Regions from separate parts of the Ramlibacter sp. bp-362 genome, predicted to be linked through region 1. Evidence: predicted binding sites of a transcription regulator. Region 1 holds the regulator's gene; each other region holds the start of a gene.

Region 1 (10,308 bases):
GTGATGGCCCAGGCGCGGCGATTCAACCGCATCTGCCCGGTCGAACCGCAGTGGCAGCGGCTGCATGCCCTGCTGGTGCAGGCGGGCGAGGCGGACGCGCCGGCCGCCATGGCCGGCGTCGAATTCCGGAGGACGCCGCCGCTCGCGAAGCGCATCCGCGTGCGCGACCAGGTGGAATGGGCCGCTCGCCACGGGCTGCTGCAGGAAATCTCCGAATTCCTCGACCTGCTCCCGGAGGACCAGTGGGTCCACATGGGCCAATGAACCCGGCCATGCTCCAGACCGCCTCCGCTCCCGCCTCCCCCCAGCCCGCCGCCGACGACCTGGCGGACCTGCTGCTCGACGCGATCTGCGTCGTCGACGCCCAGGGCCGCTTCCTTTCGATCCGCGGCGCCTGCGAACGCATCTTCGGCTACCGGCCCGAGGAGATGGTCGGCCGGCCCATGATCGGCTTCGTCTACGCCGAGGACCGGCCCCGCACGCTGCAGGCCGTGGACCGCGTCATGTCCGGCTACCTGCAGCGGCACTTCGAGAACCGCTACGTGCGCAAGGACGGTTCGCTGGTCCACATCATGTGGTCCGCGCGCTGGTCGCCGCAGGACGGCGTGCGCGTGGCGATCGCGCGCGACATCACGGACCGAAGCCAGTCGGCGGCGATGGCCGAGACCCTCGATCCCGTGGTGGCGCCCGTGTGCCACTGGCGCCTCTCCGGCGCGCCCCCGCGGCTGTTCCCGCCGGGCCGCGGGCCCATTCCGCTTTCGGCGCAGGACTACACCGTGCTCAAGGCCCTGGCGACCGGCAGCGACTGCGTCCACCGCGAAGCGATCGTGGCCGCGCTGGGCGAGGACTACCTGCAGTACGACCAGCGCCGGCTCGACACGCAGATGCGGCGCCTGCGGCGCAAGGTGGAAGAAGCCAGCGGGCTGAAGCTGCCGATCAGCACCGTGCGATCGGTGGGCTACCGCGTGTACCAGCGCATCGAGATCTGCGCCTGACGCTTCACGCGAACGGGCGGGCCAGGCCCGCCAGGTCCGCCGGGTCGAAGCTTCCCTTGGAGAGATAGGCGTCGGCGCCCGCCTCCAACCCGCTCTGGCGGCCGGACGAGGAAACGGCGGAGGTCACCAGCACCACGGGCAGTTGCGCGAGGGCCGGATCGCTGCGGATCGCCCGCGTGAGGCCCACGCCATCGAGCCGGGGCATCTGCACGTCGGAGACCACCAAGTCGAAGCGGCGCGCCTTCAGGGCCCGCAGCGCCTGCTCCGCGTCCGCCACTTCCTCCACGCGGTGCCCGGCGCGTTCGAGCAGGTCGCGCAGCAATTCGCGGGTCTGGGAGGAATCATCGACCAGGAGGACCAGGCTGCCGGAAAGCGGCACCCGGCCGGTGGGCGCACGCGCCGGGGTGGAGGCGGGCTGGCTCTGGTTCATGCAGGTGGGCATGGCTGGTGGACACCCATGATAGGGAGGGCCAGCGGGGGAAATCTGAGCAAATCTGAGCGGGAGGCGCGCGGAGCGCGGCGCGCTCGCGGTGGTAGGCCGTGCAGGACTTGAACCTGCGACCAAGGGATTATGAGTCCCCTGCTCTGACCAACTGAGCTAACGGCCCGGCCAGGCGGCGATTGTAGGTGGCTCGCTGCCCCCACCCCAGCCCTCCCCCAGAGGGGGAGGGAGCAAGGCAGGTCAGTCGCGGTCGCCGCCGAAGATCACGCTCATCTTGCTCGGCTCGTTGCGCGCGACGGCGTATAGGCGGCCCGTGCCGGGCCGCAGCCAGGCCACGCCGGAGAAGCTGGCGCCCGGGTAGGCGCAGGGCGCGGGGCCGAAGGAGATCGTGAGGTCGTACGCGTCGGCGTCGCCGCGCGGGGTGGCCGTGCCGCCGATGGCGCAGCCGTTGATGCTGCTGCTGACCGCGCCGTTCGCCGCGACCGTGAACGTCGCGGGCCGCACGCCCAGGGGGAAGCCCGCCTGGCCGGTGTAGCTGCCCGCCAGGGAAGCGAGCGTCGCCGGGCGGCGCGCGAAACCGCTGGCGGCGACGGCGTCCGCGGCGAAATCGAAGCCCGTGCCGCTGGCGGGCGTGAAGGTCCCGTCGAAGCGGCTGCCGGCCGCGAGCGTGGCCGCCAGCGCGCCGGGCTTCAGTCCCGCGCCCTCGGCGCTGAACTCCAGGGCGTCCGCGGAGGCGAAGCGGCCGGCGTCCAGCGTTCCCGTGCCCTGCACCGCGCCGCCGACGACGGTCGCGTCGCCCGTGGCGGAATAAAGGAGGTAGTAGCTCCCGTCGGCGAGCACGAGTCCGTCGATGGCACGCTGGGTGCTCGTCGTCCCCGCATAGGTGCCGGCCGCAGCGGCCAGGGAGTCGTCGTCTGCGCCGCCGCCGCAGGCGGACAGCAGGGCCGCGAGGGCCAGGCCGAGCGATGCGGCCGCTGTTCTTGTCTTGAACTGCATGGTTCTCGTTGTTCGAAGGTGGCGCAGTGTTCGCGCGCGCGGAGCCGATGTCAATCGGCCGGAAGTCTACTTGTTGCGCAAGCGCTCCGCGCGCGCCCGGCGGTGCCCCACCGCGGCCCGGCGGCTACTTGTTGTGGCTCAGCGCGTTGGTGACGAGCCGCGACGTGATGTCCACGATCTGGATCATCCTGTCGTAGGCCATGCGCGTGGGCCCGATCACGCCCAGCGTGCCGACCACCTGGCCGTCCACCTCGTAGGGGGCGCTCACGACGGAGAGTTCCTCGAAGGGCACGATGTGGCTTTCGCCGCCGATGAAGATGCGCACGCCGTCGGCCTGGCTGGAGACGTCCAGCAGGCGCATCAGCTGCGTCTTCTGCTCGAACAGCTCGAACGCGTGCCGCAGGTGGGTCATGTCGCTGGCGAAGTCGCTCACGGCCAGCAGGTTGCGCTCGCCGGAGATCACCACCTCCTCCTGGTCCTGCTGCATGGCCTCGGAGCTCGCCTCCACGGCCGTCTGCATCAGCGTGACGATCTCGCTGCGCAGCCGCTCCACCTCGCCCTTGAGGCGCTCGCGCACTTCCTCGATGGTGAGCCCCGAGTAGTTCGCGTTGAGGTAGTTGGCGGCCTCGGCCAGCTGCGCCTGGGTGTAGTCGGCCGGCGTGTGGACCACGCGGTTCTGCACGTCCCCCTCGGGCGAGACGATGATCACCAGGAAGCGCCGCTCCGACAGGCGCAGGAACTCGATGTGGCGGAACACCGAGCTGCGCCGCGGCGCCACCACCACCCCCACGAACTGCGACAGGTTCGACAGCATCTGCGCCGCGTGCGCGATCACCTTCTGCGGCTGGTCCGCCGGCAGCGAGGGCGCCGCGAATTCCTCGCGGCGGGCCGTCAGCATGGTGTCGACGAAGAGCCGGTAGCCGCGCGCGGTGGGCACGCGGCCGGCGGAGGTGTGCGGGCTGGCCACCAGCCCCAGCTCCTCCAGGTCGGACATCACGTTGCGGATGGTGGCCGGCGACAGCTCGAGCCCCGAGGCCCGCGACAGCGTGCGCGAGCCCACGGGCTGCCCTTCGGCGATGTAGCGCTCGATCAGGGCTTTCAACAACACCTTGGCGCGGTCGTCGAGCTTCATTGGGAAGGGTGGGGCCAGCTGCCTGATTTTAATGATGTAATTTGCCGATGAATCCCATCTTCCGGCAGGTCGCCCTCATCGGCAAGTACCACGCCGCGGTGGCCCCGCCGCTGGCCGCGTCGATGCGCGCGGCGCTGGAAGACATCGCGGAATTCCTCACGGCCCAGGGCTGCCGGGTCGTCGTGGAGCGCGACACTGCCGCCGTCGCCGGCATCACGGGCCACCCCACGGCCGATGTTGCCACGATGGGCACGCAGTGCGACCTCGGGCTCGTGGTCGGCGGCGACGGCACCATGCTGGGCGTGGGCCGCCAGTTCGCGCGCCACGGCGTGCCCCTGATCGGCATCAACCAGGGCCGCCTGGGCTTCATCACCGACATCGCGCTGGACGACTACCGCTCCGTGCTGCCGCCCATGCTGGCGGGCGAGTACGAGGAGGACCACCGCACGCTGATGCACGCGCAGGTCGTGCGCGACGGCCAGCCGGTGTTCGACGCGCTGGCAATGAACGACGTCGTCGTCAACCGCGGCGCGACCTCCGGCATGGTGGAACTGCGCGTCGAGATCGACGGCCGCTTCGTCGCCAACCAGCGCGCCGACGGCCTGATCGTCGCGTCGCCCACCGGCTCCACGGCCTATGCGCTGTCGGCCGGCGGGCCGCTGCTGCACCCGTCGAACCCGGGCTGGGTGCTGGTGCCGATCGCGCCGCACACCCTGTCCAACCGGCCGATCGTGCTGCCCGACGCGGTGGAGATCACCTTCGAACTGGTCTCCGGCCGCGATGCCAGCGCCAACTTCGACATGCAGTCGCTCGCGTCGCTGCTGCATGGTGACCGGATCACAGTGCGCCGCTCCGAGCACAAGGTACGATTCCTCCATCCCCGCGGGTGGACCTATTTCGACACCCTGCGCAGGAAGCTCCACTGGAACGAGGGTGCGACGTGAGCCTGAAACGCATTGCGCTGCGCGATTTCGTGATCGTCCGCGAGCTCGAGCTGGAGCTCGCCGGGGGCTTTTCCGTGCTCACCGGCGAAACGGGCGCCGGCAAGTCCATCCTGGTCGATGCGCTGCAGCTGGCCCTGGGTGCCCGCGCCGAGGCGACGGTCGTGCGCGAGGGCGCGGCCCGGGCCGAGATCAGCGCCGAGTTCGACCTCCCCCCGGCGCTCGCGCCCTGGCTCGAAGAGGCGGGTTTCGACGGCGGCGACACGCTGCTGCTGCGCCGCACGGTGGACAGCCAGGGCAAGAGCCGCGCCTGGATCAACGGCAGCGCCGCCACGGCCACGCAGCTGCGTGAGGCGGGTGAACTGCTGGTCGACATCCACGGCCAGCACGCCTGGCAGAGCCTCACCCGCCCGGCCTCCGTGCGCGCGCTGCTCGATGGCTATGCCGGCGTGGACACCGCGAAGCTGCAGCAGCTGTGGGGCAGCTGGCGCGCCGCGCAGAAGACGCTGGCCGACGCGCGGGCCGCGCAGGATTCGCTGCAGCGCGAACGCGAGCGCCTCGCCTGGCAGATCGGCGAGGTCGACAAGCTCGCGCCGGGCGCGGACGAGTGGGACGAACTGAACGCCAGCCACACGCGCCTGTCGCACGCCCAGGCGCTGCTCGATGCGGCGAACGGCGCGCAGCAGCTCCTCGACGGCGACGAAGGCGGCGCCCGCCAGGGCCTCGCCCAGGCGCTCGACGCGCTGCGCGGCCAGGAGCACCTGGAGCCGCGCTTCCGCGACATCGCGGAGGTGCTCGCCTCCAGCCTCGCGCAGTTGGAAGACGCCGCGCATTCGCTGCAGGCCTACCTGCGCAAGACCGACCTCGACCCCGAGCGCCTGGCGGAACTGGACGAGCGCATGGGTTCCTGGCTGTCGCTGGCGCGCCGCTACAAGCGCCAGCCGGCGGAACTGCCGGCGCTGCTCGCCGCGTGGAAGGACGAACTCGCGCGGCTCGACGCGGCGGCGGACCTCGCGGCGCTGGAAACGGCGGAGAAGAAGGAACACGAAGCCTTCCTCGCCGAAGCGAAGTCGCTGTCCCGCGCGCGCGCCAAGGCGGCGCCGCAGCTGGCGAAGGCCGTCACGCAGGCGATGCAGGGGCTGGGCATGCAGGGCGGGCGCTTCGAGGTCGCGCTGGAGAAGGCGGACGAGCCGTCCGCGTACGGCCTGGAGGACGTCGCCTTCCTCGTCGCGGGCCATGCAGGGAGCACGCCGCGCCCCGTCGGCAAGGTCGCGTCCGGCGGCGAGCTCTCGCGCATCGCGCTGGCGATCGCGGTGACCACCAGCCGCCTGGGCGAGGCGCAGACGCTGATCTTCGACGAGGTCGATTCCGGCGTCGGCGGCGCCGTCGCGGAGACGGTGGGCCGCCTGATGAAACAGCTGGGGCGCGACCGGCAGGTGCTCGCCGTGACGCACCTGCCGCAGGTGGCCGCGTGCGCCGACCACCACCTGGTGGTGGCCAAGCGGGCGCAGCAAGGCGGCGTCAGCAGCAGCGTCGCGGCCGTGCAGGGCGAGCAGCGCGTGGCCGAGGTCGCGCGCATGCTCGGTGGCGAGCGCCTGTCGGGCACGACGCTCGCGCACGCCAAGGAAATGCTGGCCGACGCCGCGGCGGCGGGCAGCTGAGGAGGCGACCATGGCGCTGGAGCTCGTCCTCATCACCGGCATGTCCGGCTCCGGCAAGTCCGTGGCGCTGCGGGCGCTGGAAGACGCCGGCTACTTCTGCGTGGACAACCTGCCGCCGGAGCTGCTGCTGCAGTTCGTCCGGCTGGAGGAAGCCAACGGCCGGCGCCGCGTCGCCATCGCCATGGACGTGCGCAGCGCCAACGCCCTGCCCCAGGTCCCCGAGCACCTCGACGAACTGGTGCGCCAGGGCGTCGCCGTGCGGCCGCTGTTCCTCGACGCCACCACCGACACGCTGGTGCGCCGCTTCTCCGAGACGCGCCGCCGCCACCCGCTTTCGCGCACGGCGGCCGAGAACGACGGCGACGAGCACCGCGCCGTGGTGGAGGCGATCGAGCTGGAACGCGAGCTGCTCGGCGAACTGCGCCAGCGCGCCCACGTGATCGACACCAGCGTGCTGCGCGCGGCGCAGCTGCAGGAATACGTGAAGTCGCTGCTGTCGGCGCCGCTCGCGCAGCTGACGCTCGTCTTCCAGTCCTTCTCGTACAAGCGCGGCATCCCGGTCGACGCGGACTACGTGTTCGACGTGCGCATGCTGCCCAACCCGCACTACGAGCCGGAGCTGAAGGACCTGACCGGCCTGGACGCCCCGGTGGCGGACTACCTGCGCCAGCACGCGGAAGTCGAGGAGATGTTCGCCGACATCGCCGCCTTCCTGGACCACTGGCTGGAGCCGCTGGCGCGCAACCAGCGCAGCTACGTCACGGTGGCCATCGGCTGCACCGGGGGGCAGCACCGCTCGGTGTACCTGGTGGAAAGGCTGGCGGAGGAGTTCGGGGACCGGTGGACGACGCTGAAAAGGCACCGGGAGATCTGACTGTCATCCCGGGCGCACAAATTGTCATCCCGGGCTTGACCCAGGATCCACGGTGGCGCAGTGCCACTCGCCGATGGATTGCGGCTCAAGGCCGCAATGACAAGTCTTGTTCCAGAAGGCGCCTCACCGGCGCCGGCAGCCCCAGTCCCGGCCACTCCCCCGCCCCGAACCACGCGCCCTCCGCGCCCGCCCACCCCGCCGGCAGCACCGCCTGCACCGGATGCAGGTGCAGGTCCTTGTGCGTGAGCACGTGCACGAAGGGCTCGACCTCCCGCAGGCGGCGGCGGGCCGGTCGCGGCAGCGCCTCCTCCAGCGCGTCGCGGCTGCCGAACACCGGCAGGCAGTAGAGCCCCGCCCACACGCCCGGCGTCGGCCGCTTCTGCAGCCACACCGAGCCGTCGCCGGCCTGCGCGTGCAGCAGCCAGAGCGATTCGGCCGTGCGCTTCAGCTTGCGCGTCTTCACCGGGTAAGCCTCGGGACGCCCTTCGCGCGCCGCGGCGCATTGCGGCTGCACCGGGCACAGCAGGCAGCTCGGGTTGCGCGGCAGGCACACCGTCGCGCCCAGGTCCATCAGCCCCTGCGTGTAGCGAGGCATGTTCTCCCGCAGTTCGCGCGCGGGCAGCAGCGCGCGCGCGTGGTCCCACAGCGTGCGCTCGTGGGCGGCGACGGCAAGGTCCTCGCCGAAACCGAGCACGCGCGTGAGCACGCGCTTCACGTTGCCGTCCAGGATGGCCGCGCGCTCGCCGAAGCAGAAGGCGGCGATCGCCGCGGCCGTGGAAGGCCCGATGCCGGGCAGCGTGGCCAGCACCGCCGCCGTCCGCGGGAAGGCGCCGCCGTGCAGCGCCACGACGTCCTGCGCGCAGCGATGCAGGTTGCGCGCGCGGCTGTAGTAGCCCAGGCCGCTCCACAGCGCCAGCACGTCGTCCAGCGGCGCGGCGGCCAGCGATTGCACGTCGGGAAAGCGCGCGAGGAAGCGTTCGTAGTAGCCCAGCACGGCCGCCACCTGCGTCTGCTGCAGCATGATTTCCGAGAGCCAGACGCGGTACGGGTCGCGGGTCTGCTGCCAGGGCAGCGTGTTGCGCCCGTGCGTTTCCTGCCAGCGGATCACGCGGCCGGCGAAGCCGGCCGGCAAACCAGGGCTCATGCCGTCCTGAGCGCGGGCTCCGCCGCCTGCGCGCGCAGCAGCGGCGTGTCGGTCAGGTGGGCGGTGAGTTCGGCCAGCTTGGCGTCGAGCAGGTCGAGCGCGGCCTCCTGCGAGGCGATCTCGGCGATGCGGTCGTCGAGCCCGCTCGCGGCCTGCTGGATGCGCTCGATCGCCTCCAGCCGGCGGCCGAAGTTGCGGCGGCGTTCGCGCAGCTGCGCGTCGAGCTGCGCGGCGGCGGACTTGTTCCACAGCTCCACCTCGCCCAGCGCCGACTCGTAGATCACGCGCAGGCGCGTGGCGAGCGCGCGCACCAGCCGGTCGGCGAACTCGGGCTGCGCCAGCTTGAGCGCGTTGCTCACCCCCAGGTACTGGTTGTGGCTGCGCTCGACGAGGTCGAGGTCGCGTTCGTAGCGGGCGAGGTCGGGTTCGCGCGGCGCCTGCAGCGAGAAGCCGTATTCGGCGTTCAGCTGGCGGAAGGTGCCCGTCAGCATGGTCTGGATCTCGGCGCTCACCTTCTCGGCCTTGCGCAGGCCCTCGCGCAGACGGTCGAAGGTGCGGCCATAGGCCTTGCGCACGCCCAGCTTCAGGCCGGGGGTGCGCAGCGCCGTCGTGAGCTCCGTCATCTCGGTCTTGAGCGTGGCCGTGCCCAGCAGGTCGAACACGTCGCGCAGAAGCCTCAGGTGCACCGAGCGCACCGCGTGGATCTTGGCGCCGCTGGCGTCGAAGTCGGCCTGCTCCTGCTCGATGCGCGCGCGCATGTGCCTGATGACGGAGGTGTTCTTGCCGCGCAGGCCCTTGAGCTCCACCATCTGCTCGGCGAGGTCGCGGCGGCGGATGCCCAGCACGCGCGTGGCCTCGGTGCGCAGCTCGCCGATGTTGGTGCCGACGGCGGCGCGCAGGATCTTCTGCCGCTGCCCCAGCACGCCGTGGGCGAGCGCCTGTTCCAGCACCGGCAGCTGGCTCACCTTGAGCAGTTCGGCGTTGTTGTTGACCTTGGCGACCAGGCCCTTCTGGCCCGACACCGGGATCACCTGGTGCTCCTGCAGGCCCAGGATGTCCGCCGTGGAGCGGCGCTGGCGGTCGATCTGCGCCTGCACCTGCGCCGGCGTGGACAGGGCGTCCCACATCGTGTCGATCTTGTTCAGGACGACCAGGCGGGAGTCGGCCTCGTTGTCCTCGGCGATCAGGTGCTCGCGCCAGATCGCGAGGTCGGACTTGGTCACGCCGGTGTCGGCGGCCAGGATGAACACCACGGCATGCGCCTGCGGGATCAGGTTGACCGTCAGTTCGGGCTCGGCGCCGATGGCGTTCAGGCCGGGGGTGTCCAGGATCACCAGCCCCTGCTTCAGCAGCGGGTGGGCGATGTTGATCAGGGCGTGGCGCCACTTGGGGACCTCGACCAGCTTGTCGGGCCCCTGCATGGGGTTGTCTTCCGGCGCGTCGTCGTGCCAGAAGCCCAGGGCGCGCGCCTCGTCGACGGTGACGCGGCGCACCTCCGAGACCTTCTCGAAGGCCTGCGCGAGCTGCGCGGGGTCGTTCACGTCGAGGTCCAGCCGGTGCCACTTCTCCGGCACCATGCGCCATTCCATCAGCGGCTGCGTCTGCAGGCGCGTCTCGATCGGCAGCAGGCGCAGGCAGGGCGGCACCTCGGCGTCGTAGCCCAGCTCGGTGGGGCACATGGTCGTGCGCCCGGCGCTCGCCGGCATGATGCGGCGCTTGTAGCCTGCGAAGAAGATCGCGTTGATCAGCTCCGACTTGCCGCGCGAGAACTCCGCGACGAAGGCGACCATCACCTTGTCGGAGCGCATCTGCCCCTCGAGGCGGCGCAAGCGTTCTTCGACCGCGCTGTCGATCAGGTCGTGGTCCTTCAGCCACTCCGACAGCAGCTTCAGGCGCAGCGCGAACTCGCGCCGCCAGGCGCCGTGCTGGTCGAACTGTTCGTTGAATGAAGTAGCCACCGAGCCCCCGAGTCCTCTGATTCACTATAGCATCGGCGGCTTTTTCCCCTCAGGACTTCTGGCACACAGGGCAGAAATACGTTGCGCGCGCGCCCTGCCGGATCATCCGGATGGGAGATCCGCACACCCGGCAGGGCTGCCCCTGGCGGTCGTACACCATGGCCT
Region 2 (10,308 bases), on a different contig from region 1:
CGCGGTCCAGCCGGGCGCCGTCGTAGCCGTCGAGCACGGCGGCCAGCACCGTGAGCGCCAGCGCGTCGTCGTTGGCCGGCGTGTGCTCGAAGGACGTCAGCTGCGGCACCTTGAATGCGAGCGTGACGTAGGACTGGTCGGCCGGCGCCTTGAACTCCATGCGGCGGATGCCCTTCTGCTCCGGTTCCTCGCGCGGCTTGCGCGCGGGCACGGCCTTCGCCGGAATCGCGCCGTAGTACTTCTGCACGAGGTGCAGCACCTCCTTGGGATCGACGTCGCCCGCGACGACGACGGCCGCATTGGCCGGCACGTACCAGCGGCGGTAGAACTCGCGCGCGTCCTGCGGGGTCATCGCCTGCAGGTCGCTCATCCAGCCCACCACCGGCCGGCCGTAGGGCGAGGCCTGGAAGATGATGCCGTTCAACTGCTCGTGCAGCTGCGCGCGCGGGCTCTCCTCGGTGCGCATGCGCCGCTCCTCCTTCACCACCTCCAGCTCGCGCTTGAACTCGTCGTCGGGCCACTGGTTGTGCGCGAAGCGGTCGGACTCCAGCCGGATCACGTCCTCCAGCTTGCCCGCCGGGATCTGCTGGTAGAAGCCGGTGTTGTCGCGCGTGGTGAAGGCGTTCTCGCGGCCGCCCAGCGCGGCGACCTTGCGCGAGAACTCGCCGGGGCCGGTGGTGGGCGTGCCCTTGAACATCATGTGTTCCAGCACGTGCGCGACGCCCGTGGTGCCGTCGACTTCGTCCATCGCGCCGACGCGCACGTACAGCATGTGCACCGCGGTCGGCGCGCGCCGGTCCGGCTTGACGATCAGCGTGAGCCCGTTGGCGAGCCGGTACTGCACCGGCTTTTCCTGCGCGGGCGCCGGCCCGGTGATCTGGCCGGTGGCGGGCGCGGACGACAGCAGCGAGAGCGAAAGGGCGAGGAGGGGAAGGAGCGCGCGGAGGGGCTGTTTCATAGAATCGTGTGATTCTAGAAACCTCCCTGATGTTCAGCTTCTTCCGGAAAAAGCCCCCGCCCACGCCCGCACCCGCGCCGACGAGCACGCCCGAGCCCGTCGCGGCGCCGCAGGCCGCGCCGCCGCCGGCTCCGGCGCTCGCACCCGAACCGGCCCCTGGAGCGGGCGGTGGACTGATCGGCAGCCAGCTCGTCGCCCCGCTGGAGATCCCCACGGTCGAGGCGGTGCCGGCGGAACGGCAGGGCTGGATGACGCGGCTGAGCGCCGGCCTGCGCAAGACGGGCGCCAGCATTTCGCAAGTCTTCACGGGCGCGCAGATCGACGACGCGCTCTATGAAGAGCTGGAAACCGCGCTGCTGATGGCCGACACGGGCGTGGCCGCCACGACCTTCCTGCTGGAAGAAGTGAAGCGCAAGGTCGCGGCGACGGGCGCGACGCGGCCCGTGCAGGCGAAGAACATCCTGGTGGACGCGCTCACGGCCTTGCTGCGGCCGCTGGAGCGGCAGCTCACGATCGGCGAGCACCAGCCCACCGTGATCATGGTGGCCGGCGTCAACGGCGCGGGCAAGACGACCTCGATCGGCAAGCTGACCAAGCACCTGGCGGACAGCGGCGAGACGGTGCTGCTCGCGGCGGCGGACACCTTCCGCGCGGCGGCGCGCGAGCAGCTGGCCGTCTGGGCGGACCGCAACAAGGTGGAGATCGTCAGCCAGGAAGGCGGCGACCCGGCGGCGGTGAGCTTCGACGCGGTGAGCGCCGGCAAGGCGCGCGGCAAGGACGTCGTGATCGTCGACACCGCGGGGCGGCTGCCGACGCAGCTGCACCTGATGGAGGAGCTGCGCAAGATCAAGCGCGTGGTGACCAAGGCGGACGCGACGGCGCCGCACGAGGTGCTGCTGGTGATCGACGGGAACACCGGGCAGAACGCGCTCACCCAGGTGAAGGCCTTCGATGCGGCGCTTCAGCTGACCGGGCTGGTGGTGACCAAGCTCGATGGGACGGCCAAGGGTGGGGTGCTGGCGGCGATCGCGCAGGACAAGCCCGTGCCGGTGTATTTCATCGGGGTGGGGGAGAAGCTGGAGGACCTGGAGACGTTCAGGGCGCGGGAGTTCGCGTTGGCTTTGCTCGGGTGATTGCTGGGGTTCGCCTGCGGCTCACCGCCAGCCTACGAAGTCACTTCATTGCATAGCCACTCGAAATAGGAAGCGCTGGCCTGCATCCGCACGGACAGGAACTGCGGGACGTCGTAGGGGTGGGCTTCGGCGAAGAAGGCCTGCAGGGCGGGTTCCAGGGACGGCAGGGTCTTGAGGGTCAGGCGGACTTCCGGGTCCTCGCAGGTGCGGCCCTCCCAGCCATAGAAAGAGGTCAGGCCCTCTTCCACCTGCACGCAGGCGGCCAGGCGCCGCTCGATCAGCGCGCGGGCGAGGGCTTCGGCGGCTGCCCGCGTCGCCACCGTGGTCGTGACCGCCAGGATGTCGCGCTCTTTACAATCCTCCATGGCCCTGCCCTCCACAATGCGCGCATTGTCCGCCGCCAGGAGCGACCCATGTCCACGCTGACCGATTCCGCCCCGCCCGCCGCCCGCAAGGTCGACCAGCTGCTGGCGCATTACGAGGAAAGCCACCGCAACCCGCGCAACGAGCGGATCCACTTCGTGGCCATCCCCCTGATCATGCTCAGCCTCATCGGGCTGCTCTACACGCTCCACCCGTGGGTGGCCTACGCCTTCGTGGCGGCCAGCATGGTCTACTACGCCAGGCTCTCCACCGTGTTCCTGCTGGCCATGGCGGCGCTGTCGGTGATCGGGCTCGCGCTGGTGCACGCGATGGGTGAGCATGTGCTCACTATTTCGGTGGCCATCTTCGTGGGCGCCTGGATCGCCCAGTTCGTGGGCCACCAGATCGAGGGCAAGAAGCCCAGCTTCTTCGAGGACTTGCAATACCTGTGGGTCGGTCCCATCTTCGTGCTGAGCAAGCTGTTCCTGAAGCTCGGCATCCGCTGGTAGCGGGCCTTCCCGGGGCAGCGCCCCTTCCTGGCAGGCCCCACCGACTGCCATTCGGCACCCGTGCCTACGGAACCCTTGGCTTGGCACTCTGTCTAACAGAGTGCTAATATTTTTTACAAGCACAAGGAGATCCCCGCATGTCCACAACCGCAGGAACCGCAGGCACCACGGCATTGGCAGTCGCCAATCCCTGGGCCGTCGTTCCGTCGCTGGGCAACCTGGACGCGTACATCTCGGCCGTGAACCGCCTGCCCATGCTGACGGCGGAGGAAGAATACGAATACGCGCGCAAGTTCAGGGAAGACAACGACCTGGAAGCCGCCGGGAAGCTGGTGCTGTCGCACCTGCGCCTGGTCGTCTCGGTCTCGCGCAAGTACCTGGGCTACGGCCTGCCCCATGGCGACCTGATCCAGGAAGGCAACATCGGCCTGATGAAGGCCGTGAAGCGCTTCGACCCGAACCAGGGCGTGCGCCTCGTGAGCTACGCGCTGCACTGGATCAAGGCGGAGATCCACGAGTACATCCTGAAGAACTGGCGCATGGTCAAGGTGGCCACCACCAAGGCGCAGCGCAAGCTGTTCTTCAACCTGCGCTCGATGAAGCAGGGCTTCAAGGACGAAGCGGACGCCGAGACGCACCGCGAGACGCTGACCGACGCCCAGATCGACGTGATGGCGCGCGAGCTGAACGTGAAGCGCGAGGAAGTGATCGAGATGGAGACCCGCATGTCGGGTGGCGACGTGGTGCTGGACCCCGCGCCCAGCGATGACGGCGAGGAAGCCTTCGGCCCGATCGCCTACCTGGCGGACGCGAGCCACGAGCCCACGGCGGAACTGGAGAACCGCGAGCGCGACACCATGGCCACGGCGGGCATCGCCGCGGCGCTGGAGCAGCTCGATCCGCGCAGCCGCCGGATCGTGGAGGAGCGCTGGCTGAAGGTCAACGACGACGGTTCCGGCGGCATGACGCTGCACGAGCTGGCCGCGGAATACGGCGTGTCGGCCGAGCGGATCCGCCAGATCGAGGTGGCGGCGATGAAGAAGATGAAGAAGGCGCTGGCCGCCTACGCCTGAGCGTCTCCCGCCCGTTCCCGAAAGCCCGGCCCCCGCCGGGCTTTTTGTTGTATCCGCGCCCCGCGCGCGCAGTTTTCGCGCCCGGAAGGTGGCAGCTCATCGGCTGCACTGCAACAATCCCGGCCATGAGGGGGACGGCCCTGCGCGCATTCGGCGCGATCCTTTTGTGGTGCGCCTCCTTCGGGATGGTGCAGGAGGCCCGCGCCCTCGAGCCGGCGGACCCGGCGCCCGCGCCCCTGGTCTCGCTGTCCGGCGCCCGCCCGGTCGCCGCCCTCAACAGCCAGAGCGTGTTCTGGTTCGACCGCAGCGGCGGCAGCACCATCGAGACGGTCTCCCGGGCCGTCGACACCCTCCCCTGGCGCCTGCGCCAGCGCGACGACCACGAGCGCCTGCAGGGCGGGGCCGTCTGGGTCCGCTTCGACGTCCTGGCGGCGCCCGGCGAGCGCTGGTTCGCCGAGGTCGGCGGCGCCGTGTACGACCAGGTGCAGTTCTTCTTCCAGGACCGCCGCGGCGCCTGGGTCGCGCAGGAAGCGGGCAGCACCCTGGCGGTGTCGGACTGGACGATCCCCGGCCGCCTGCCCACCTTCGCCCTCGCGCCGGGCGACGGCCGGCCGATGCGCTACTGGGTGCGGGTGCAGGACGACCGCGCCGACTTCGCGTCGCCCATCTCGCTGTTCCGCTCCGACGCGCTGCAGGCGAGCCGCGAGCGCGAGCAGTTCCTGTTCGGCGGCTTCTCCGTGCTCACGCTGCTGGTGACCGTCGCGGCGTTCGGCAACGGCGTGCTGTACCGCGACCGCGCCTTCCTCACCTTCGGGCTCTACATCCTGCTGCTCGGCGCCGGCATGCTGGGTCGCGCCGGCGTCGGCGCCCAGCACCTGTGGCCGGACTGGGCGATCTGGAACGGCACGGCCCTGGGCCTGTGGCCGGGCGCGGCGACCGCGGCCGCGCTGTGGTTCGTGAAGGTCGTGACCGAACCCAAGCGCCTGTCGCGCGCGCTGGACCTGGGCGTGGCGGCGCTGATCGCCTCGCTCCTGGCGGCCGTCGCCCTCGACATCGTGGTGGCCAGCAGCCTGAGCATGACCCTGGTGCTGTCGCTCACCGGCCTGTCGCTGGTGGCCATCCTGAGCATGGTGCTTTGGGGCTGGCTCGATGGCCACGATCCGCACCTGCGGCTGGTGGCGCTGGGCTTCGTGCCGGTGCTGGTGATGGCGCTGTTCCCGCTGGCGCGCGGCTTCGGCCTGGTGCCCAGCAGCGTGCTGACGCGCGCCGGCCTGTTCTACGGCGCGGCGCTGGAGCTGCCGATCCTGTTCTATGCGCTGCACCGCCGGCTGATGGCGCGCCGCGAAAGCGAACTGCGGGCGAGCGCCCTGTCGCGCACCGATGCGCTGACCGGCCTGCCGCACCGCCGCGGGCTGGTGGAGCGGCTCGATTCCAGCCTCGCCCACGCGCGCGGGCAGAAGCAGCAGTGCGCGCTGCTGGGCGTGCGCATCTCCAACCTGGAGGCGATCGCCGAGGAGTTCGGCAAGGAAGCGGCGGAGAAGGCGCTGGTGGTCGCGGCCTCGCACCTGCGCCGCGCGATCGTCGACTTCGACATGGCCGCGCGCGTGGGTGACCGCGAGTTCGCCGTGCTGCTGGAAGCGCCGGTGACGCCGGAGAAGGTGAGCTCGCGGGCGCAGCAGGTGGTGGCGAGCGGGCTGCGGCAGGTCGAGGCGCTGCCGGCGGCGCTCACGCTGAAGTTCCACGTCACGGCGGCGATGCTGCCCTTGCCGCAGCTCGACGGGGAAGGCAGCCTGCAGTGGGTGCTGGACGGGCTGGACGGGATGACGCAGGGGGAGCGGAAGCTGATCCGGCCGTTGAATTTCTGACCTTGCTGGGGTTCGCTGGCGCTCACCACCAGCCTACCGGTTCGCCGGTTTTCGTAGGCTGGCGGTGAGCGCAGCGAACCCCAGCATTCACCCGAGACTGCGCTGCGCGCGGCGCACGATGTAGGCGGTCGCCGGAGGAACGGCGCCGCGGCCCCACTCCGCGCAGACGTCCTGCACCCACTGCGGCTGCGTCTTCGCCGCATCGTTCAGCCAGTTCGCCACCGAGTTCTGCACGTAGCGGCTCGGGTCCGCGCGCAGCGGCTGCAGCAGCGGCAGGCCGCGCCAGGGTTCCTTCTTCAGCGCGTCGATCTGCGCGCACCAGACGCCGCGCGGACGCGTCGCTTCGCTGGCGAAGCGGCGGATGTTCGCATCGGGGTGCGTGGCCCAGGCCTGCAGCAGGCGCAGGGCAGTGTCGACATCGCCCGCGATCTCGTCGCGCACGGCCATCCAGGCCATCTCGCGCACGCCGAAGTGCGGGTCGGCCGCGAAGCGCCAGGCCGACGCCAGCTTGTCCGGCAGGGGCAGGCGGCTGAACGCGATCCACTGCGCCGCCCACGAGCGCGCGACGTCGCTCGGGTGCGTGGCGAGCGCATGGGCGATGCGGTCGCGCTCCGGCAGCGGCTCGGTGAGGTCGTAGAAGGCGCGCGCGACGTGCAGGTGGCGCTTCACCGGCGCGAAGGCGCCGAGCATCGCCAGCGTGTCCTGCAGGCGCTCGGCCTGCGGGTCCAGGCCGACGTCGCGCGCGACGTTGCGCGCGAGCAGCGGCAGGTCGAGCGCGAGGAATTCGTTGAGGTTGACGGTGGGAATGCGTCCCGCGTTGAGCGCGTCCAGCACCTCGGGCGGGATCAGCGCGATGCGCGCTGCGCCCTTGCGGCCGATGAAATTGGAATCTGACCCCAATTAGAGGAGCAGCTTGAGGTCGTCGGCCAGCGCCTGCGCGCCGGCGCCATAGCGCACGTAGAGGCGCAGCTTGCCTTGCGGGTCGTAGACGTAGCTGGCCGCGGTGTGCTCCATGAAGTAGCTGCCGGGCGCCTTGCCGTCCACGCGCTTGTAGTAGACCTTGAAGTCCTTGGCGACGGCGGCGGTCTGGTCGTCGTTGCCGCGCAGGGCGACGAAGTCGGGGCCGAAGTTGGCGACGTAGGCCTTGAGCAGTTCGGGCTTGTCGCGCGCCGGGTCCACGGTGATGAAGATGCCCTGCACCTTGTCGCCGTCGGGGCCCAGCAGCTTCTTGGCCTCGGCGATCTCCTGCAGCGTGGTGGGGCAAACGTCGGGGCACTGCGTGTAGCCGAAGAAGACCACGACGGCCTTGCCCGCGAAGTCCTTGATGCTGCGCATGCGGCCGTCCGCGTCGGGCAGCGCGAAGTCGCGCGCGTAGTCGGCGCCCGTGATGTCCACGGCCTTGAATTGCGGCTTGTCCTGGGGCGCGCAGCCGGCGAGCGCCAGCAGGGCGGCGAGACTGAGGAGGGCGGTGCGTCGCAGCATGGTGGTCACAGCAGGTAGTGGTCGACGAGCAGCGCCGCGAACAGCGCGCTCAGGTGGATCAGCGAGAAGCGGAAGGTCTTGCGCGCCAGCGCGTCGGAATACTCGCGCCACAGCCGGAAGCCGTACCAGGTGAAGCCCGCGCTGAGCACGAGCGCGGCGGCCAGGTAGATCCAGGAGCTCATGCCGTAGGCGAAGGGCATCAGGCAGGCGGCGAACAGCACGATCGTGTACAGCAGGATCTGCAGCCGGGTGAACTCGTTGCCGTGCGTCACCGGCAGCATCGGCAGGCCGGACTTGCGGTAGTCCTCCACGCGGTACAGCGCCAGCGCCCAGAAGTGCGGCGGCGTCCACAGGAAGATGATCAGGAACAGGATCAGCGCCTCCGGGCCGACGTCGCCGCGCAGCGCCGCCCAGCCCAGCACCGGCGGCATCGCGCCGGAAGCGCCGCCGATCACGATGTTCTGCGGCGTCAGCGGCTTGAGCACTACGGTGTAGATCACGGCGTAACCGATGAAGGTGGCGAGCGTCAGCCACATCGTGAGCGGGTTGACGAACTCGAACAGGATCCAGGAGCCCAGCGTGCACAGGCCGACGGAGAACAGCAGCGTCTGGTTGTCGCCCAGCTCGCCCTTGGCCGTGGGCCGCCAGGCCGTGCGGCGCATCTTCGCGTCGATGCCCTTCTCCACCAGGCAGTTGAAGGCCGCCGCCGCGCCGGCGACGAGCCAGATGCCGGCGCAGGCGATCAGGGCCAGGCGCACGTCGCCCCACGAAGGCAGGCCCGGCACGGCGAGCACCATGCCGATCAGGGCGCAGAAGACGATCAGCTGCACCACCCGCGGCTTGGTCAGGTGGTAGTACTGGCGCGCGATCGATCCGGTCATTGGGCTAGCCTCCGCGCTGCGCGCTGCGGCATTCGCCTTGGGGCGGCCCGGCGGCTCATGCCGACACCTCGCGCGCGTGCACGGTGGCCACGCTGTCCACGCGCTCGGCGCGGCTTTCGCGCAGCGCCCAGGTGAGCGCCACGACGAGCGCGGCGGCGCCGCCCGTGTGCGCCACGGCGGCCACCAGCGGCCAGCCCAGCACCACGTTCGACAGGCCGCTCGCGAACTGCCACAGCGCCAGGCCGGCGACGATGCGGCTGGTGCGATGCAGCGCCCCGCCGCGCAGCCGCCACGCGAGCACGCCCAGCACGACGAACAGCGCATAGGCAACGAGCCGGTGCGTGTAGTGGATCGCGGTGAGCGCGGCGAAGGTGATGTGCTCGCCCGCGCCCGTCATGCCGAGATGGCGCCACAGCTCGAAGCCCTGGTGGAAGTTCATGACGGGCCACCAGCTGCCCTGGCAGGTCGGGAAGGTGCTGCAGGCGAGCACGGCGTAATTGGTGCTCACCCAGCCGCCCAGCGCGACCTGCAGCCACAGCAGCGCATAGGCGCCCACCAGCCAGCGCCGCGCCGAAGCGGGGATCACGAAGGCGCCGCTGCCGCGCTGCGCCTGCCGGTACGCCACCGCCTGCATCGCCAGCAGCGCGAGCAGCACCATGCCGCCCAGCAGGTGCAGCGTGACGATGGCGGGGAACAGCTTCATGGTGACCGTGAGGGCGCCGAAGGCGCCCTGCACGCACACCCACACCAGCGTGAACAGGGGCCAGCGTGGCTGCACGGGCACGCCCCGCTTGCGCTGCAGCCAGGTGGCGGCGGCCAGCGTCGTGATCAGCACGCCCACGCCGGTGGCGAGGTAGCGGTGGATCATCTCCACCCAGGCCTTGCCGTGCGTGACGGGGCCGCTGGGCAGGCGCGCCTCCTCGGCGCGGATCTCCGCCAGCGCGCCGGTGGGGCTGGCGTTGCCGTAGCAGCCCGGCCAGTCGGGGCAGCCCAGGCCGGAATCGGTCAGGCGCGTGAAGGCGCCGAACAGGACGAGGTCGAAGGTGAGGAACAGCGTGAGCACGGTGAGCGCGGCGAGCCGCTGCGCCGGCGCCGCGCGCTTGTTGCGCAGCCACACCCACGCGAGCGGGCCCGAGGCCACGGCGATGCCCAGCAGCGCGACGCGCAGCGCCGGGGCGAGGTCGTACAGCTCGCCCATGCTCAGGATCCCGGCCGGCCCGGCTGGTCCCAGCCGGCGGAAGCGCGCATCAGGCGCTGCAGGTCCTGGCGGACGCGGGTCGCCTCCTCGGGCGTGTGCGCCGGCGGAAAGCGCATCATCCAGTGGCCCATGGGATCGACCACGTACAGGTGGTCGGCCAGTTGCCGGCCGGCGGCCGGCGACAGCCAGTCCGCCAGCTGCTTCGCGTCCACGCGCAGCACGGTCGCCTGCTTCAGCGCCGGCAGCAGCTCCGGGCGCACCGGCGCGTCGTCGTCCACCAGCCAGACCCAGTCCAGCCGGTCCTTGTCCTTGCCCAGGCTCTCGCGCAGCTGCCGCTGCAGGTAGAGGTGCTCCTCGCAGACCTGCGGGCAGGCGCCGCCCGCCACGCTCACCAGCAGCCACTGGCCCTGCAGCGTCGGCAGGCTCACCTTGCCGCCCTGCAGGTCGGTGCCCGTCAGCGACGGGATGGGCCGCTGCGGCTCGATCAGCTCGCCGTGGCTGGTGCGCGCCTGCGGGCGCACGACGTAGTACATGAAGTACGAGGCGATCACGGGCGCCGCGCACACCAGCAGGACCAGCAGCATCTTCCAGCGGCCGCTGCGCGTGCGCCGGGCGTCGGCCAGCGCGGCGTCCTGCGGCTGCGGCAGCGAATGCACCGTCAGGCCCAGGGGCTGGTCAAGGGCGCCGGGCTTGGCGGCGGGGGAGGACGAGTTGGAACCAGACATACAGGATGGCGATCAGCGCGGCCATGGCCCACCACTGGAAGGCGTAGCCGTAATTCTTCCCGGCGCCGCTGCCGGCCTGGGGCCACTGCCGCAGCAGGCCTTCGGAGGCGGCGCCGGTCTG
Region 3 (10,308 bases), on a different contig from region 1:
GGGGCGCAACCGCTGGAGCGGCGACCGCGCGCCGCAGCGCTTCGCGCCCGCGCAGCTGCGCGGGCTGGCGCCGGCGGGACGGCTGGACATCGATTCGACCGGGCTGCTGGTGCTGACGCAGGACGGACGCGTGGCGCGGCAGCTGATCGGCGAGGACTCCACGATGGAGAAGGAGTACCTGGTGCGCGTGGCCTACGGGCAGGTGACGGCGAACGTGCAGGCGGCCTTCCCGCGGGAGCAACTGGCCCGCTTGCGCCATGGCCTCAGCCTGGACGGGCAGCCGCTGAAGCACGCGCAGGTGGACTGGCAGAACCCGGAGCAGCTGCGCTTCGTGCTCACCGAGGGCAAGAAGCGGCAGATCCGCCGCATGTGCGAACTGGTGGGGCTGAAGGTGGTGGGCCTCAAGCGCGTGCGCATCGGCCGCGTGACGCTGGGGCAGCTGCCGCAGGGGCAGTGGCGCTACCTGGCGCCGCACGAGCGCTTCTGAAGCGCCGCGTCAGCCGGCCAGCAGCAGCTCGCCCAGCGCGTGCACGGCGGCGGCGACCTGGGCGTCCTGTTGCATCTGGTCCTGGATGGCGTCGAGCATCTGCGGGAACTGCGGGTCGTTGAGCAGCGGCGCGCCGAACTCGCGGGCGAGCTCGCTTTCGAGGTAGACGCGCACGGCCTTGCGGCGGCGGTCGGGGTCGGCCGCGGGGATCGCTTCCAGCCGCTGCGCCATGGAGGCGGCCGCGGCCTGGCCCGCGCCCGCCGTGGCCGGAGCGGCGGACGGCCGGGCGCGCGCCCGCTGGCGCAGCGGCGCGAGCTGCGACTGCAGGGCTGCGACGAGGGATTGCCGGGGATCGATGGTGGTCACGGGCGGTATATCCGTGCCGCGCGCCGGCGGTTTAGCGCGGCGCAAAAAAAAGCCGCGGCTCGCGCCGCGGCTTTCCTTTCGAGCTGTGAGGCTCAGGCGGACATCACATGTCCATGCCGCCCATGCCGCCCATGCCACCCATGCCGCCACCGGGCATCGCGGGCGCTTCGTCCTTCGGCGCTTCGGAGACCATGGCTTCCGTGGTCAGCATCAGCGACGCGACGGACGCGGCGTTCTGCAGCGCGGTGCGGGTCACCTTGGTCGGGTCCAGGATGCCCATCTCGATCATGTCGCCATAGGTGTCGTTGGCGGCGTTGAAGCCGTAGTTGCCCTTGCCGTTCAGCACGGCGTTGACCACCACGGACGGCTCGCCACCGGCGTTGGCGACGATCTCGCGCAGGGGCGCCTCGATCGCCTTCAGCACCAGCTTGATGCCGGCGTCCTGGTCGGGGTTGTCACCCTTGATCTCGCCGGCGGCCTGGCGGGCACGCAGCAGGGCGACACCGCCGCCGGCCACGATGCCTTCTTCCACGGCAGCGCGGGTGGCGTGCAGCGCGTCTTCCACGCGGGCCTTCTTCTCCTTCATTTCCACTTCGGTCGCGGCGCCGACCTTGATCACGGCCACACCGCCGGCCAGCTTGGCCACGCGCTCCTGCAGCTTCTCGCGGTCGTAGTCGGACGTGGCTTCCTCGATCTGCACGCGGATCTGCTTCACGCGCGCCTCGATGTCGGCGGCAGCGCCGGCGCCATCGATGATCGTGGTGTTTTCCTTGCCCACTTCGATGCGCTTGGCCTGGCCCAGGTCGGCCAGCGTCACCTTCTCGAGGGTCATGCCGGTCTCTTCGGAGATGACCTTGCCGCCCGTCAGGATGGCGATGTCTTCCAGCATGGCCTTGCGGCGGTCGCCGAAGCCGGGGGCCTTGACGGCCACGACCTTCAGGATGCCGCGGATGGTGTTGACCACCAGGGTGGCCAGCGCTTCGCCTTCGACTTCCTCGGCGACGATCAGCAGCGGGCGCGAGGCCTTCGCCACCTGCTCCAGCGTGGGCAGCAGGTCACGGATGCTGGAGATCTTCTTGTCGTAGAGCAGGACGAACGGGTTGTCCAGCAGGGCGGCCTGCTTCTCGGGGTTGTTGATGAAGTAGGGCGACAGGTAGCCGCGGTCGAACTGCATGCCCTCGACGACGTCCAGCTCGTTCTGCAGGGACTTGCCGTCCTCGACGGTGATGACGCCTTCCTTGCCGACCTTGTCCATCGCCTCGGCGATGATCTCGCCGATGGAGGAGTCGCTGTTGGCGGAGATGGAGCCGACCTGGGCGATTTCCTTTGAGGTGGTGGTGGGCTTGGAGGCCTTCTTCAGCTGCTCGGTCAGCTGCACCACGGCCTTGTCGATGCCGCGCTTCAGGTCCATCGGGTTCATGCCCGCGGCCACGTACTTCATGCCTTCGCGGATGATGGCCTGGGCCAGCACCGTGGCGGTGGTCGTGCCGTCACCGGCGTTGTCGCTGGTCTTGGAAGCGACTTCCTTGACCATCTGCGCGCCCATGTTCTGGAGCTTGTCCTTCAGCTCGATTTCCTTGGCCACGGACACGCCGTCCTTGGTCACGGTGGGGGCGCCGAAGGAGCGCTCGAGCACCACGTTGCGGCCCTTGGGGCCCAGGGTCACCTTGACCGCGTTGGCCAGGATGTTCACGCCTTCGACCATGCGGGCGCGGGCGTCGCCGCCGAACACTACGTCTTTTGCTGCCATGTTGGGATTACCTCAGAGAGATGAATTGGGTTGGGGGGAGACTCAGGCGACCTTCTTGAGGCCGGTCGAGGCGGCGCCTTCGATCACGGCAAACAGGTCGTCTTCCTTCATCACCAGCAGTTCTTCGCCATCGACCTTGACGGTCTGGCCGCTGTACTTGCCGAACAGCACGCGGTCGCCCACGGCGATGTTCGGAGCGATCAGTTCGCCCTTGTCGTTCTTGCGGCCCGGGCCGACAGCCAGCACCTCGCCCTGGTCGGGCTTCTCGGCGGCGTTGTCCGGGATCACGATGCCGGAGGCCGTCTTGGTTTCCTGTTCGAGGCGCTTGACGATCACACGGTCGTGCAGAGGACGAAGTTTCATTGCATCTCCTTCAATGGAAGCAGTGGTGGACACCAAAGAGCGCCAACGAGAGTTAGCGCTCAGTAACTTGCGCGGAGGGTGCGCCCAGCTCTGCTGTTAGCACTCAATTCCGACGAGTGCTAATGATAGTGGGTTTTTGCCGGCTTTCAAGCGGGGCGGCGGCTGACGCGTGACGCCGCCCCGCCCGGCTTCGACGTAGGGAAATGGCTGCCCATCCGTGGTGCACCGCGATTTCCAATATCGCCTGTCTTCACGTCAGCCGATTCCTACACCGATGTTCTTCCGCAAGCTCGCCACGGCGGCCCTGCTGGCCCTCGTGGCGATCGCCGCTCCCGCCGGCGCCCGCGTCCTGCAGTTGCAGCCCATGGCCGCCACCCGGGCCGACGAAACCCATTCCTTCCTGGCCGTCAGCAGCCAGCCGTTCGGGGCCGGCGGCACGCCCTATGCCTTCAGCGGCCGCCTGCGCACGGTCAAGCAGCTGCGCACGCCCACGCCCAACGCCTGGGAAGTCACCTGGCTGGTCTGGAACTACGTCGACAAGGACCACCTGTACTACTTCATCCTGAAGCCCAACGGCTGGGAGATCGGCAAGCGCGACCCGCGCTACGCCGTGCCGGGCGTGAACGACGGCCAGAAGATCATCGCCACCGGTTCCAGCTTCAAGGGCGTCATCGGCCAGTGGTACCGCTTCCAGGTGCAGGTCGCCGGGCCGCGGGCCAGCATCTCGATCGACGGCGTGCAGGTGGCCCGGTTCCACGACAAGGACACGGCCCCCCTGCTTGGCGGGCGCGTGGGCCTGTACGGCGAGGATGCGCTGTGCGAGTGGAGCGACATCTCGGCGCCCTTCGCCGACAGCTTCGAAGCTGATGCCGCCACGCCGCTTGCCGATGGAGCGCAGCTGGCGAACTGGCGGGTGGAGTTCCTCGGCTACGGTTCGGGCGGCGTCGTCGACGCGCCCCCGCAACTGCTGCTGGCGGACAATCCGGCGCGGCCCGCACGGCGCCGCGCGCGCAGCGGCACCTGAGCGATCAGATGTTGGTCTGTTCCGGCGGCACCTGCCGCGGATCGGGCAGGTCCTGGGCATCGTGCGCCCGCGCCGGCGGCGCGCTGCCCACTTCGCCGACGAGGTAGCTGGTCATCGTGAGCGACCCCATGGTGCCGCCTTCGGCGAAGGCGGTCGCGGGCTGGCCGGCCGCGCGGGCCGCGCCGGCGATGTAGGCCAGCGGGAGGAAGTGCTCCGGCGTCGGCACCGAGAGCGCGTACGCGGGGTGGCGCAGGGCCTGGGCCAGCCGGCCCGGCTCGGAGCCCATGATGTCCTTCACTTCCGCATCGAAGGCTTCGCCCCAGTCGAAGGCGCTGTCGGCGCGGCCCCAGTCGATGCGGCGCAGGTTGTGCACCACGTTGCCGCTGCCGAGGATCAGGATGCCGCGCTCGCGCAGCGGCGCCAGGCGCGCGCCGAGCTCGATGTGGTATTCGACCGGCTCGCCGCTGTGGATCGAGAGCTGCAGCACCGGGATGTCCGCCTGCGGGAACACGTGCGCCAGCACCGACCAGGTGCCGTGGTCCAGCCCCCAGCTGTCGTGGTCCAGGCCGACGTACGCCGGCTTCACCGTGTCCACGATCTCCTGCGCCACTTCGGGCGCGCCGGGCGCCGGGTAGTCGAAGGCGAACAGCTCGGGCGGGAAGCCGTGGAAGTCGTGGATCACGCGCGGCCTCGCCATCGCGGTGACGGCCGTGCCCGGCACGAACCAGTGGGCGGAGATCGCGAGGATCGCGCGCGGCCGCGGCAGGCTGCGCCCCAGCGCCGCCCAGGCCTCGGTGAAGCGGTTGCGCTCCAGCGTGTTCATCGGGCTCCCGTGGCCGATGAAGGCGGCGGGCATGGTGCTGGCGGCGGCGCTCATGGAGCGATTCTGCGGCAAGGCGCGCGACCCGAGGTGCGCCGGCCTTCCATACACTGGCCTTCCCTCATCCACGGGCAAGCCAATGGAAACAGACGCAGCGGAAAGCATGACGCGGCGCAACGTCGAGCGGATGCGCAAGATGGAGGACTGGTCCAAGCGCCACCGCAGCGTGCCGGACCGGGCGGCGGAGGCGGTGGCGCGTTTCTGCGGGCGGATCTCCTTCGTCTGGATCCACGCGGTCCTGTTCGCGGTGTGGATCCTGTGGAACGTGCTGCCCAGGCTGCCGCGCTTCGATCCCTATCCCTTCACCTTCCTCACGCTGTGCGTCTCGCTGGAGGCGATCTTCCTCTCGTCCTTCATCCTGATCAGCCAGAACTACGAGATGCGGGTGACCGAGCGGCGCACCCAGCTCGACCTGCAGATCAACCTGCTGGCCGAACAGGAGAACACGAAGATCCTGGCGCTGCTGGAGCTGATGGCCAAGAAGATGGGCGCGATCGAGGCGGACGACCCCGAGATCGACGCGCTCGCGGCCGCGATCCAGCCCGAGAGCATCGTGCGGCAGATCGAGGAGGCCTACCGCGCAGGCTCCTAGAGGACGCTCACGCGTCCCAGCACCGGGAACAGCTTGCCCAGGCCTTCCGCCATCACCTCGACGGCCAGCGCCGCGAGGATCAGTCCCATGAGGCGCGTCAGCACGTTGATGCCGGTCTGCCCGAGCGCACGGGCGATCGGGTTCGCGAGCGCGAAGCAGATGAACGTGACCGCGCCGATCACGACGCCGTAGCCCACCAGCGTGAGCGTCTGCAGCGCCGTCTGCGCACGCTCCGCGTAGACCACCACGGTGGCCATGGTCGCGGGCCCGGTCAGCAGCGGGATGGTCAGCGGCACCACCGCGATGCTCGCGCCCATCGCCGCCTTCTCCGCGCCCTCCTGCATGGCGTTGGTCGTCGGCTTCGCTTCGGCCGGCTTGGCGTTGAGCATGTTGAGCGCGCTGGTCAGCAGCAGCATGCCGCCGCCGACCTGGAAGCTCGCGAGCGAGATGCCGAAGAACTCGAGGATGCGGATCCCCAGCAAGGCACTGGCGGCGATCACCACGAACGCGGTGAACGACGCGACCACCACCGTGTGCCGCCGGTTGGCGCGCGAGAACCCCTGCGTGTAGTGGATGAAGAAGGGGATGATCGCCGGCGGATTGACGATCGCCAGCAGCGTGATGAGCGGCTTGAAGTCCATTCAGGCGGCCGCGCGCGCGGCGTCCAGCGCCGCCAGTTCCTGCGGCGTGGCGGGGTGGCGCCGGCCGAAGAAGCCGTAGCCCTCCATCTGCAGCACCAGCTCGCCCCTCTGGTTGCTCACGTCCCAGCGCGAGCGCACGAGGCCCGCGTCCGGCCGCTTGCGCAGGGGCCGCGCCTCCAGGATCGTGTGGCGCAGCGAGAGCACGTCGCCGGGGAACACGGGCTTCAGCCACTTCAGGCTGTCCAGTCCCGGCGAGCCGAGGCTGGGCGTGTGGCGCAGCAGGTTGTCGACCGTCAGGCGCATGATGAGCCCGCACGTGTGCCAGCCGCTCGCGCACAGGCCCCCGAACATCGACTGGCGGCCGGCCTCCTCGTCGAGGTGGAAGGGCTGCGGGTCGTAGCGCGAGGCGAACTCCTTGATCTCCTCCGCGCTCACCGTCGTCGTGCCCAGGTCGCGCACGCTGCCCGGCTGCATGTCCTCCCAGAAGATCGTGGGCGCCATCAGCGGCCCCCCGACACTTCCACCAGCGACATGGTGGTGTAGCTCGCCTCGGGCGAGAGGAGCCACACGATGGCCTGGGCCACCTCGTCGGCGCTGCCGCCGCGCTGCATCGGCACCTGGTGCGACAGCTCGCGGACGCGGTCCGGCAGGCCGCCCGAGGCGTGGATGTCGGTCTCGATCAGGCCCGGGCGCACCGCGTTGACGCGGATGCCGTCGGCCGCGACCTCCTTGGCCAGCCCGATGGTGAACGCGTCGATCGCCCCCTTGGCCGCCGCGTAGTCCACGTACTGGCCGGGCGCGCCCAGCCGCGCCGCGGCGCTGGAGACGTTCACGATGGCGCCGCCGTTGCCGCCGTGGCGCTTCGCCATGCGCAGCACCGCCTCGCGCGCGCAGACGAAGCTGCCGAGCAGGTTGATGTCGAACATCCGCTTCAGGCGCGCGAGCGACATCTCGTCGACGCGCTGCGGCCGGTCCACCACGCCGGCGTTGTTCACCAGCGCCGTGAGGCGACCGAGCTGGCGGTCGACCTGGCGGAACATCTCCATGACCTGCGCCTCTTCCGCCACGTCGGCCTGCAGCGCGACCGCACGGCCGCCGCCCGCGCGGATGGCGCGCACGACCTCCTCCGCCGCCGCTTCGTTGCGCGTGTAGTTGACGGCCACGGCGTAACCCTTGCGCGCGGCCAGGAGCGCCGTTGCGGCGCCGATGCCCCGGCTGCCGCCGGTGACCAACAGGACTTCGTCCACTCGCTGCCTCCTCCTGCCGCGCCCGCCGCGGCACGGCTCCATTAGATCAAAAGAGATGGATTGACGCCGCACCCGCCGATGAGGGAAGCTCGGCGCCTTCGCATCACGACCAGGAGAACGACAAATGGGCCAGTTCACAGACCTCAAGGCCGCCGACGGGCAGGCGATTCCCGCGTACGTGGCGCAGCCCGCCGGCAAGGCGAAGGGCGGCATCGTGGTGATCCAGGAGATCTTCGGCGTCAACTCTCACATCCGCTCGGTCGCGGACGGCTACGCCGCGCAGGGCTATCTCGCCGTCGCGCCCTCGACCTTCCACCGCGTGAAGCCGGGCGTGGACCTGGGCTACGAGCAGGAGGACATGGCCGCCGGCATGGCGCTGAAGACCGCCACCGAGGCGCTGCCCGCGCCCGGCGTGATGCAGGACATCCAGGCGGCGATCCGGCACGCGTCGCAGGCCGGCAAGGTCGGCATCGTCGGCTTCTGCTACGGCGGCCTGCTCACCTGGCGCGCCGCCTGCCAGCTCGAGGGCCTGAGCGCCGCCGTGCCCTACTACGGCGGCGGCGTCACCACGCCGGACGAGATCGCCCGCAAGCCGAAGTGCCCGGTGATGGCGCACTTCGGCGACCAGGACCACTGGATTTCGCTGGAGAGCGTGGAGGCCTTCAAGAAGGCGCATCCCGACGTGGAGGTGCACGTGTACCACGCCAACCACGGGTTCAACTGCGACCAGCGCGGCTCCTGGAACGCCGAGGCGGCGAAGCTGGCGCGCGAGCGCACGCTGGCGTTCTTCGCGAAGCACGTGGGCTGACGCGGCGCATGCGGCTGTACTACGACCCTGCCACCGCGGCCATGGTGCCGCACATCCTGCTGGAGGAACTGGGCGTGCCCTACGAGCGCGTGCTGGTGGAGCGCGCGCGCAACCAGCACAAGGAGCCTGCCTACCTGGCGCTCAACCCGAACGGGCTGATCCCGGTGCTGGCCGACGGCGACCTGGTTCTGTACGAGACGGCGGCGATCGTGCTGCACCTGTGCGACACGCACCCGGCCGCGCGCCTGGCGCCGGAGGTCGGCACGCCCGGGCGCGCGCACTTCTACAAGTGGCTCGTCTGGCTCACGAACACCTTGCAGGCCACGCTGCTGCTGTACTTCTACCCGGACCGCTGGGTGAAGGAAGGCAATGCGGAGGGCGCGGCCGAGGTGAAGGCGAAGGCCCACGAGAAGATCGTCGGGCTGCTCGCGCAGCTCGACGCCCTGCACGCCGCCAACGGCGGGCCGTGGATCCTGGGCGAGCCCTACGGCGCCCTCGACCCCTACGTGTTCACGTTGTGCCGCTGGACGCGCAACTTCCCGCAGGGCAAGGCGCGCGAGTTCCCGAACCTGGGGCCCTACCTGCAGCGCATCACCGACCGGCCGGCCGTGCAGCGGGTGATCCAGGTCGAGGGGCTGTCGCCGCCCTTCTTCTGAAGGAGCGTCAGCGGCCCGTGCGCGCGAGGTAGCGCTTGCGCCAGAAGACGACGCCCAGCACGGCGGCGATCAGCCCCATCGAGGCCAGCGTCCACCAGAAGCCGGCCGCCTGGTGCGTCAGCGGCAGCAGCTCGAAGTTCATGCCGAAGATGCCGGCGATGAGGTTCAGCGGCAGGAAGATGGCCGTGAGCGCCGTGAGCGTGCGCATGATGTCGTTGGTGCGGTTGCCGACGGCGGAGAAATGGATCTGCACGGCCGTCTCCGCGCCCTGCTCCATGCGGTGCACGTGGTGGGTGACGCGCTGGATGTGTTCCACCACGTCGCGCGCCCGCGCGAGCAGGCCGTCGCGCTCGGACTGCGTCATCCAGGGCGGCGGCTGCTCGCGCTGCGCGTCCAGCCATTCCTGCATCGCGTCGTTCTGTTCCTCGCACAGGTCCTGCAGCGTGTGCAGGGCGTTGCGCGCGGTCATCAGGGCCGCCCAGTCGGCCGCCGCATGGCGGTTGGGCGCGAGCAGCTGCTGCTGCCAGCGATCGAGCTCGGTGCTGAGCACCTTGCGCAGCTCCAGGTAGCTGTCCACCACCAGGTTCAGCATGCGCAGCATCAGGTCCGCCGAACTGGTGGGAAGGCGGTTGCGCGCGGCGGCGCTCATGGCCTCGCTCTGCAGCGCATCCTGCAGGTAGCGCTCGATGAAGGAGCGCGCGGCGAAGCAGCCCTGCGGATGGACCGTGACCAGCAGCCGGTCGAACACCACGAAGCCGACGGCGCGCGTGCGGATGCGGCTGAAGCTCGCGAGTGGCGCCTCGCGCGCCACCGCCTCCTCGCCCAGCTCCACCCGCACCTCGGCGTCGGTCGCGAGCCGGCGGAAGATCACCAGGTCGTACACCGAGGTGTAGTCGTAGTGCGAGGGGTGGCTGCGGTTGCCGAGGTCCTTCAGGTGCAGGTCGAGCAATTGCGATCCGCCCAGGGTGGCGGCCGCACGCTGCAGCGTCGGGAGGTTCTGCTCGAGGTGCTCGCGCTCGACGTAGATCCACAGGAAGCCGCGCTCGGGGGCGCGGGCCGGCAACTGGTCGAGGAAGCGCAGCGTGCCGGCGCCGAATTCGACGATGTGCACGCCGCCCGGCCTCCTAGGCGCGCAGCTGGCGCGCGGCGTCCAGCGCGAAATAGGTGAGCACGCCGTCGGCGCCGGCGCGCTTGAAGGCGAGCAGGCTCTCCATCATCACCAGGTCGTGGTCCAGCCAGCCGTTGGCGGCGGCGGCCTTGAGCATCGCGTACTCGCCCGACACCTGGTAGGCGAAGGTGGGCACGCGGAACTCGTCCTTCACGCGGCGCACGACGTCCAGGTAGGGCATGCCGGGCTTGACCATCACCATGTCGGCGCCCTCGGCCAGGTCCATCGCGACCTCGCGCAGCGCCTCGTCGCCGTTGCCCGGGTCCATCTGGTAGACCTTCTTGTTGCTCTTGCCCAGGTTGGAGGCCGATCCCACCGCGTCGCGG

What was found. Region 1 encodes HrcA, which represses chaperone genes, less so after heat shock. Its sites were predicted from a motif close to TTAGCACTCNNNNNNNNNGAGTGCTAA; they were not measured.
Region 2: a site for HrcA is predicted at 3,044-3,070, ahead of rpoH (RNA polymerase sigma factor RpoH). Genes of this name have one in related genera too.
Region 3: a site for HrcA is predicted at 3,063-3,089, ahead of groES (co-chaperone GroES). Genes of this name have one in related genera too.

What each region holds. Positions count from the first base shown of each region.
Region 1 is NZ_JBUDXE010000014.1:5,820-16,127, reverse strand. Features, by position in the region: gene ACY0MJ_RS17870 (hypothetical protein) at 1-264, shown strand, start outside; gene ACY0MJ_RS17865 (PAS domain S-box protein) at 273-995, shown strand; gene ACY0MJ_RS17860 (response regulator) at 1,000-1,437, opposite strand; tRNA gene ACY0MJ_RS17855 (tRNA-Ile) at 1,527-1,603, opposite strand; gene ACY0MJ_RS17850 (hypothetical protein) at 1,678-2,433, opposite strand; gene hrcA (heat-inducible transcriptional repressor HrcA) at 2,558-3,565, opposite strand; gene ACY0MJ_RS17840 (NAD kinase) at 3,613-4,509, shown strand; gene recN (DNA repair protein RecN) at 4,506-6,167, shown strand; gene rapZ (RNase adapter RapZ) at 6,178-7,041, shown strand; gene mutY (A/G-specific adenine glycosylase) at 7,127-8,185, opposite strand; gene ACY0MJ_RS17820 (dynamin family protein) at 8,182-10,143, opposite strand; gene mutM (bifunctional DNA-formamidopyrimidine glycosylase/DNA-(apurinic or apyrimidinic site) lyase) at 10,193-10,308, opposite strand, start outside.
Region 2 is NZ_JBUDXE010000018.1:42,548-52,855, reverse strand. Features, by position in the region: gene ACY0MJ_RS19715 (M16 family metallopeptidase) at 1-958, opposite strand, end outside; gene ftsY (signal recognition particle-docking protein FtsY) at 988-2,091, shown strand; gene cutA (divalent-cation tolerance protein CutA) at 2,124-2,456, opposite strand; gene ACY0MJ_RS19700 (Mpo1 family 2-hydroxy fatty acid dioxygenase) at 2,505-2,963, shown strand; gene rpoH (RNA polymerase sigma factor RpoH) at 3,101-4,036, shown strand; gene ACY0MJ_RS19690 (sensor domain-containing diguanylate cyclase) at 4,162-5,901, shown strand; gene ACY0MJ_RS19685 (DNA alkylation repair protein) at 5,989-6,801, opposite strand; gene ACY0MJ_RS19680 (SCO family protein) at 6,802-7,383, opposite strand; gene cyoE (heme o synthase) at 7,389-8,264, opposite strand; gene ACY0MJ_RS19670 (COX15/CtaA family protein) at 8,320-9,462, opposite strand; gene ACY0MJ_RS19665 (SCO family protein) at 9,465-10,187, opposite strand; gene ACY0MJ_RS19660 (SURF1 family protein) at 10,138-10,308, opposite strand, start outside.
Region 3 is NZ_JBUDXE010000013.1:84,439-94,746, forward strand. Features, by position in the region: gene ACY0MJ_RS17670 (pseudouridine synthase) at 1-487, shown strand, start outside; gene ACY0MJ_RS17675 (hypothetical protein) at 497-853, opposite strand; gene groL (chaperonin GroEL) at 957-2,603, opposite strand; gene groES (co-chaperone GroES) at 2,646-2,966, opposite strand; gene ACY0MJ_RS17690 (hypothetical protein) at 3,241-3,990, shown strand; gene ygiD (4,5-DOPA-extradiol-dioxygenase) at 3,995-4,867, opposite strand; gene ACY0MJ_RS17700 (DUF1003 domain-containing protein) at 4,974-5,462, shown strand; gene ACY0MJ_RS17705 (MarC family protein) at 5,459-6,103, opposite strand; gene ACY0MJ_RS17710 (MaoC family dehydratase) at 6,104-6,604, opposite strand; gene ACY0MJ_RS17715 (SDR family oxidoreductase) at 6,604-7,350, opposite strand; gene ACY0MJ_RS17720 (dienelactone hydrolase family protein) at 7,475-8,158, shown strand; gene ACY0MJ_RS17725 (glutathione S-transferase family protein) at 8,167-8,814, shown strand; gene ACY0MJ_RS17730 (magnesium transporter CorA family protein) at 8,822-9,925, opposite strand; gene hemB (porphobilinogen synthase) at 9,939-10,308, opposite strand, start outside.